Regions from separate parts of the Kitasatospora sp. NPDC059408 genome, predicted to be linked through region 2. Evidence: riboswitches for the same ligand, from Rfam matches in the RefSeq annotation. Region 2 holds a riboswitch; the other holds the start of a gene.
The links. Region 2 has a riboswitch for guanidine ahead of ACFXDE_RS05645 (SMR family transporter). Riboswitches for the same ligand answer to the same signal wherever they lie in the genome.
Positions count from the first base shown of each region.

Region 1: it holds a riboswitch for guanidine, as region 2 does, so the genes downstream of both, ACFXDE_RS20585 (MBL fold metallo-hydrolase) here and ACFXDE_RS05645 (SMR family transporter) in region 2, are expected to answer to the same signal.

Region 1 covers NZ_JBHYWI010000029.1:29,544-32,932, forward strand. Annotated here, with positions in the region: gene ACFXDE_RS20575 (alpha/beta hydrolase-fold protein) at 1-1,171, shown strand, start outside; gene ACFXDE_RS20580 (zinc-dependent metalloprotease) at 1,101-1,967, opposite strand; guanidine-III (ykkC-III) riboswitch at 2,094-2,163, shown strand; gene ACFXDE_RS20585 (MBL fold metallo-hydrolase) at 2,176-3,039, shown strand; gene ACFXDE_RS20590 (DHA2 family efflux MFS transporter permease subunit) at 3,133-3,389, opposite strand, start outside.
Region 2 covers NZ_JBHYWI010000005.1:20,669-24,057, forward strand. Annotated here, with positions in the region: gene ACFXDE_RS05635 (xanthine dehydrogenase family protein molybdopterin-binding subunit) at 1-1,059, shown strand, start outside; tRNA gene ACFXDE_RS05640 (tRNA-Cys) at 1,123-1,194, opposite strand; guanidine-III (ykkC-III) riboswitch at 1,278-1,343, shown strand; gene ACFXDE_RS05645 (SMR family transporter) at 1,389-1,703, shown strand; gene ACFXDE_RS05650 (MFS transporter) at 1,810-3,246, shown strand; gene ACFXDE_RS05655 (hypothetical protein) at 3,250-3,389, opposite strand, start outside.

The DNA.
Region 1 (3,389 bases), on a different contig from region 2:
CGATCCGGACGATCCGGCCTACCGGCAGGTGACGTTCACGTACGACGGCCCGGACTGCGACGGCGTGCTCGCGCTCGTCCACACCGTCACGGACCGGGACCGGCACGCCGGCGACCTCACCCCGCACCTCATGAAACCGACGGGGAGAGGGCGTTGGGAGATCACCTACCGCCTGCGGGCCGACCATCGCGCGTCCTACCAGGTGTACCCGTTCCACGGCGCGCCCCCCGGCACCGCGCGCGCCGACTGGATGCGCGTCCTCGACGACGCCCGGCCCGACCCGCACGGCGGCCCCCTGCTCCCCGCCCGGGACGGCCGGCGGCCCGCCACCGTCCTCAGCCTCCCCGAGGCGCCCGCCCAGCCGTACGCGGCCCGGCGCGACGGCGTGCCGCGCGGGCGGACGACGGCCCGTGCGCTCGACGGGCGCCGGGTGGACGTCCACCTCCCGGCCGGCTGGAGCGCCGACGGGCCCGCCGCGCCGTACGCGGTGGCGGTGCTGCTCGACGGCGAGATGTGGGGCGAGGTGCTGTCCGTCGGCGACACCCTCGACAACCTGGCGGCCGACGGCGCCCTCCCCCCGACGGTCGCGCTGCTCGTGCACACCATGGGCCCCGAGCGCGCGGTCGACCTCAGCTGCAACCCGGCCTTCGTCGACTTCCTCGCCGACCGGCTCCTCCCCTGGGCCGCCCGCGAGTTCGGCACCACCACGGACCCGGCGGCCACCGTCGTCGCCGGCCAGAGCGCGGGCGGCCTCACCGCCGCCTTCGCCGCCTACCGGCGCCCGGAGCGCTTCGGCAACGCGCTCGCCCAGTCCGGCTCGTTCTGGTGGCCGGACGAGACCGAGTTCGACGCCGGCAGCGAGTGGCTCACCCGCCGCTTCGCCACCGAGGAGCGCCGCGCGGCGCGCTTCTACGTCGAGGTGGGGCTCCAGGAATGGCTGCTCCTCGCCCAGAGCCGCCACCTGCGCGACGTCCTCACGGCGCGCGGCTACGACCTCGAATACCGCGAGTTCAACGGCGGGCACGACTACGCCTGTTGGCGCGGCGGCCTCGCCGACGGGCTCGCGCACCTGCTGCGCGACCGCCGCCGACCCGGGCCCCTCACCCCTCCGGGGGACCGCCCTCCGCGGGCCCCAGCCCCGTACGGGCCAGCCAGCGGGCGGGGGAGGTGAGCTCGCGGCGGGTCGGCACCAGGGAGCGGTCCGTCCAGATCCGGTTCACCGTCTCCGTCCCGCCCGCCTCGACCAGCGTGCGCACGAACCGCACCGCCTTCTCGTGGGTGTCCGACTCGGCGCGCACGCCCGGCAGGCGGGACAGCAGCCGGGCGGCCCGGGCCGTCTTCCGCTCCCCCGCCTGGTCCCGGGCCAGCAGCCGGCGCGTCGCCCAGCGCGCGTGCCCCTCCCACAGCGCGCCGAGGACCGGGTCGTCCTCCCGCGTGCCGCCGGAGGTCCGGTGGAGCAGCAGCGCCTCGACCGCATCCGCCCCCGGCCGGGGACCGCCCGCGCGGATCTGGGCCTGGTGGGTCAGCAGGTGCGCCAGCACCGCGCGCAGCGGGGCCCGCTGCGGCGCGCCCGCCAGCAGCGCCGGGGCCAGCAGGAGCACCCACCGGCCCTCCTCGTCCTGCACCACCCGGCCGGACGGCACGCAGCTGATCCTGCGGTCGGAGTCCGCCGACGCCGGCCCCTTGCGCAGCGCCGCCTCGGCCTTCTCGCGCTTCGCCGGGTCCGCGACGGCCGCCAGCGCCTCGCCCGCGAGGACGGTCTCGCAGACCCGGCGCACGTAGGCCTCGCGGCGTTGCGCGAACGCGTCCGGGTCCACCAGCGCGAGGCGCACCCCGGGGCCGAGGTCGAGGCCCGTGGTCTCCTCGACGGGACCGGCCAGTTCCCCGGTCAGGGCGCGGGCCGCCTCCGCCAGGGCGTCCCACGCACCGCCCGCCTGCTGTTCGACGACGATCTCGATCTCGATCACGAAGCGGAACTGTACGTCGCCTGGAAAACTCTTCCCACTCGGTGCGCCGGACCGGCCGGAAACCGGCGTCCGGGAAGCGGTCCCCGGAGCGTCATGAGGGCGGTCCGGCACCGTGCTAGCGTCCCGGTGGCGGCGCACCGGCGCGCCCGCCCCGGACGAGACGTGCGCCGTACCCGGCCCGACAAGACGACGCACCGGAGGAGGCGTCATGCCCGACTTCACCCGGGCCGTCCCGGTGCCGCGGCCGCTGGACGTGCGGTGGATCCACGGCTCGCCGTCGGCCAAGCACGACACCGGGCCGGAGATCCAGGTCCACGCGTACGACGAGCACACGGTCGTACTGCGGCAGAACAAGGCCGTCCACTACGAGGCGCCGTTCCTGTACCTCCTGTTCGGGGCCGAGCGAGCGGTGCTGCTCGACACCGGGGCGACCGCCGACGCCGCGCACTTCCCGCTGCGCGCGGTGGTCGACGAACAGATCGGGGCGTGGCTCGCCCGCCACCCGCGGGACGGGTACGGACTGCTCGTGCTGCACACCCACCCGCACGGCGACCACGTCGCGGGCGACGGCCAGTTCGCCGACCGCCCCGGCACGACCGTGGTCGCCGCCGACCCGGCCGTCGCATGGCCCTTCTTCGGCTTCGACACCGACCCGGACGCCGTGGCCCTCGTCGACCTGGGCGGCGGCCGGGTGCTGGAGTGCCTCGCCACCCCGGGCCACCACCCGGCGGCGGTCACGTACTACGACCCCTGGACGGGAGTCCTCCTCACCGGCGACACCGTCTACCCCGGGCGGCTCTACATCGACGACTGGCCCGCGTTCACGCGCAGCATCGACCGCCTGATCGCCCTCGCCGACCGCCGCCCGGTCACCCACGTGCTCGGCTGTCACATCGAGATGACCACCACCCCGGGCGTGGACTACCCGATCCGCACCACCTACCAGCCCGACGAACCCCCGCTCCAGCTCACGGTCGAGGACCTCCACGACATCCGCACAGCCCTCACATCGTCGGGCGGCACCCCGACCCGCCACGCCCTCCCGAACCTGATCCTCTGGCCGAGCGAGTAGCGGGTCCCTCCGTCGGTCCCGATAGGGGACCGGCCCAGACAGGTCCGGTTCGAACCCGAACGGTTCGGGGATGCGGATCGACTCTCCGCGTGATCAGTCTTCCGGTGGCGGGGGCGCGAGGGCCTTCGGGAGGCGGGTGGCGGGGAGGACAGCGGCGGCGATCGGGAGGGCGGTGGCGAGGAGGGCGATGCGGTAGGGGGTGGGGTTGTCGCCGTCGGCCAGGAGGGCGACGAGGGCGGCGGTCGTCGCGATGCCCAGGGCTCCGCCGAGGGTGCGGGCGATCGTGAACAGGGCCATCGCCCGGCCCGTCGCGGGCGGCGGGACGTCGGCGAAGCCGGCGATCTGCAGGG
Region 2 (3,389 bases):
GTGACCGCGCTGCTGGAGGCCGTCGCCGCCGAACCGCTGCCGGCGCTGCCGGTGGACGACCCGGACGCCGAGTGGCTGCTGCCGGGCGGGCCCGGCGGCGCCGGCGACCCGGCCGCCGTGCGGCGCGGGATCGGCTACGCCGTCGGCATGGTGCACATGCTCGGCGCCGAGGGCGAGGACGAGGTGTCCACCGCCACCGTGCGGGTCAGCGGCGACCACGCGACCGTGATCTGCGCGGCCGTCGACTCCGGCCAGGGCTTCGCGACGCTGGCCCGGCAGATCGTGCAGACCGTGCTGGGGGTCGGCGAGGTCTACATCGCGCCGGCCGACAGCGACCAGTCGATCGCCGGGCCCTCCGCCCGCGGACGGCACACCTGGGTGTCCGGCGGCGCGGTCGAGCGGGCCGCGCTGATGGTCCGCCACCAGCTGCTCCAGCCGATCGCCGCCAACTTCGGGATGTCGGTGGAGCTGCTCCAGATCGCCGACGGCAAGATCACCTCGTACGACGGGGTGCTCGGCATGCCGGTCGCCGAGGCGCTGGAGGGCAAGGAGCTGTGGGCCACCGCGCAGTGCCGCCCGCACCCGACCGAGCCGCTGGACGAGGCCGGGCAGGGCGACGCGTTCGTCTCCATCGCCTTCTGCGCGATGCGCGCGGTCGTGGACGTGGACATCGAGCTGGGCGCCGTCCGGGTGGTCGAGATGACCGTCGCGCAGGACGTCGGCCGGGCGCTCAACCCGCGGCAGATCGAGGACCGGATCGAGGCGGGCGTGGCCCAGGGCGTCGGCCTGGCGCTGCTGGAGGAGCTGCGCACCGAGGGCGGCGTGCTGCAGAACCCGTCGCTCACCGGCTACCGGCTGCCGACCGCGCTGGACACCCCCGAGGTGCGGATCGCGGCCCTGCTGGAGGAGCGGGACGTGGTCGCGACCTTCGGTGCCAAGGCCGTCAGCGCCGTGCCCGCGGTGGTCGCCCCGGCGGCCGTCGCCGCCGCCGTCCGGGCCGCGACCGGTCTGCCGGTGGGGCGCCTGCCGATCCGGCCGGAGGACGCCGTCGCGGTGTGAGAGAAATGCGGAACGAGGAATTGCCGGTCGACTTTCGCAGTCGACCGGCAATTCCTTTTACCGAGGCCGTGACGGGATTCGAACCCGTGTGTACCGCTTTGCAGACGGTTCCCTGAGCCTCTCGGGCACACGGCCAGTGAATTCAGGATGGCGGATTCCGAGAATGGGGTCAACGGCGTTTTGTAAATTCTGTATGGCAATGTGTGCTACCGTCGGGGACAAGTGGCGTTTTCCCGCCACTCCGGACGAGCGCGTCGTACCCGGTGACGACAAGACGGCGCAGTTCAGCGGCAATCCGGCCGCTGTGGACTGCGGAGGTTCGTACCGTCATGGCCTGGCTCGTTCTGATCGTCTCGGGTGTCCTGGAAACCGTCTGGGCGGTCGCCCTGGAGTCGTCCAAGGGCTTCACCCGCCTCGTCCCCGGTCTCGTCTTCGGCGTCGCCCTGCTGCTGAGCATGGGCGGACTGGCGTACGCGATGCGCACCATCCCGATCGGCACCGGCTACGCGGTGTGGGTCGGCATCGGCGCGGTCGGCACCGCGCTCTACGGCATGGCCGTCCTGGGCGACGCGGTGACCCTGGCCCGGATCGGCTGCCTGCTGCTGATCGTCTCCGGCGTGGTCGGCCTGAAGGTGCTCCACTGACCCGGTCCCGGGGCGTGTCCCGAGGCGTGTCCTAGGTCCTGCGGCGGAGTCGATCACCGACTCCGGTCAGGGGTCCAAACGCCAGACGGCCCTTACGATATTACGTATGACCACTGCCTCCCCCACCTCGGTCGACTCCGCCCCGATACCCGTCGAGAACGACCCCGGCGGCGGGGTGCTCAGTGGCCGCTACCGCGCCCTCACGCTGGGGATCGTGTCGGTGGTCCTGCTGCTCGCCTTCGAGGCGACGGCGGTCAACACCGCGATGCCGGTGGCGGCCCGGCAGCTGGACGGCCTCGGTCTGTACGCCTTCGCCTTCTCCGGCTACTTCACCACCACGCTGTTCGCCCTGGTCGTCTCCGGCCAGTGGTGCGACCGGCGCGGCCCGCTGCAACCGCTCTTCACCGGCATCGCGGTGTTCGGCGCGGGCCTGGTGGTGGCCGGGACGGCGCCGGGGATGTGGCTGTTCGTGGCCGGGCGGGCGGTCCAGGGCCTGGGCGGCGGGCTGGTGATCGTCGCGCTGTACGTCGTGGTCGGCCGGGCCTACCCGGAACGGCTGCGGCCCTCCGTGTTCGCGGCCTTCTCCTCGGCCTGGGTGCTCCCCTCGATCGTCGGACCGGTCGTCTCCGGAGCCGTCACCCAGCACCTGGGCTGGCGCTGGGTGTTCCTGGCCGTGCCGGCGCTGATCCTGCTGCCGCTCGCGGTGATGGGTCCGGCGCTGGCCCGATCGGAGCGCGAGCACCCCGTGCCGAAGGGCGCGGAGTTCGACCGCCGCCGCACCGTGCTGGCCGCGATGGCGGCGCTCGGCGCCGGCCTGCTGCAGTACGCGGGCCAGCGGCTGGACCCGATCGGGCTGCTCCCGGCGGCGGCCGGTGCGGCGCTGCTGCTGCCGGCGGTGCTCGGGCTGCTGCCCCAGGGCACGCTGCGGGCCGGGCGCGGTCTGCCGACGGTGATCCTGCTGCGCGGCGTGGCCGCCGGGGCGTTCTTCGCGGCGGAGGCGTTCATCCCGCTGATGATGGTCACCCAGCGCGGCCTGTCGCCGACGCTGGCCGGGCTCACGCTGACCAGCGGCGGGCTGTCCTGGGCGCTGGGCTCGTGGCTGCAGGGCCGTCCGGGCGCCGAGCGCCACCGCGAGGCGATGATCCGGGGCGGGTTCGTGCTGACCGCGGTGGCGATCGCGGGGGCGGCGCTGGTGCTGGTCCCGGCCGTGCCGGTCTGGGCGGCGGCGGTGGCCTGGGGCGTCGGCGGCATCGGGATGGGGCTGACGGTCGCGAGCGTCAGCGTGCTGATGATGAAGCTGTCCGCGCCGCAGGACGCCGGGGCCAACTCGGCCTCGCTGCAGATGAGCGACGCGCTCGGCAACGTCCTGCTGGTGGGCCTCGCCGGGGTGCTCTTCTCGGCGCTGGGCGGCGGCTCGGTGGCGGTCGCCCACGGGAACGCCGAAGGCGCCGGGTCGCCCGGCGCCTTCGCGGTGATCTTCCTGACGATGACCGGGGTGGCCCTGCTGGGGGCGCTGGTCTCCGGCCGGGTCCGCAGGGCCTGACGGTCAGCCGACGGCGGCGGCCGGGGCGCTGGCGGCGGCGGTGGCGGTGGGGGACGGCGGCGCCGCCGGGGTGCCGAGGAAGCTCTCCCAGCCGCCCGCCGGGGCCTGGCCCGGGGCGAGGGTCTGCAGCTTGCGCAGCACCG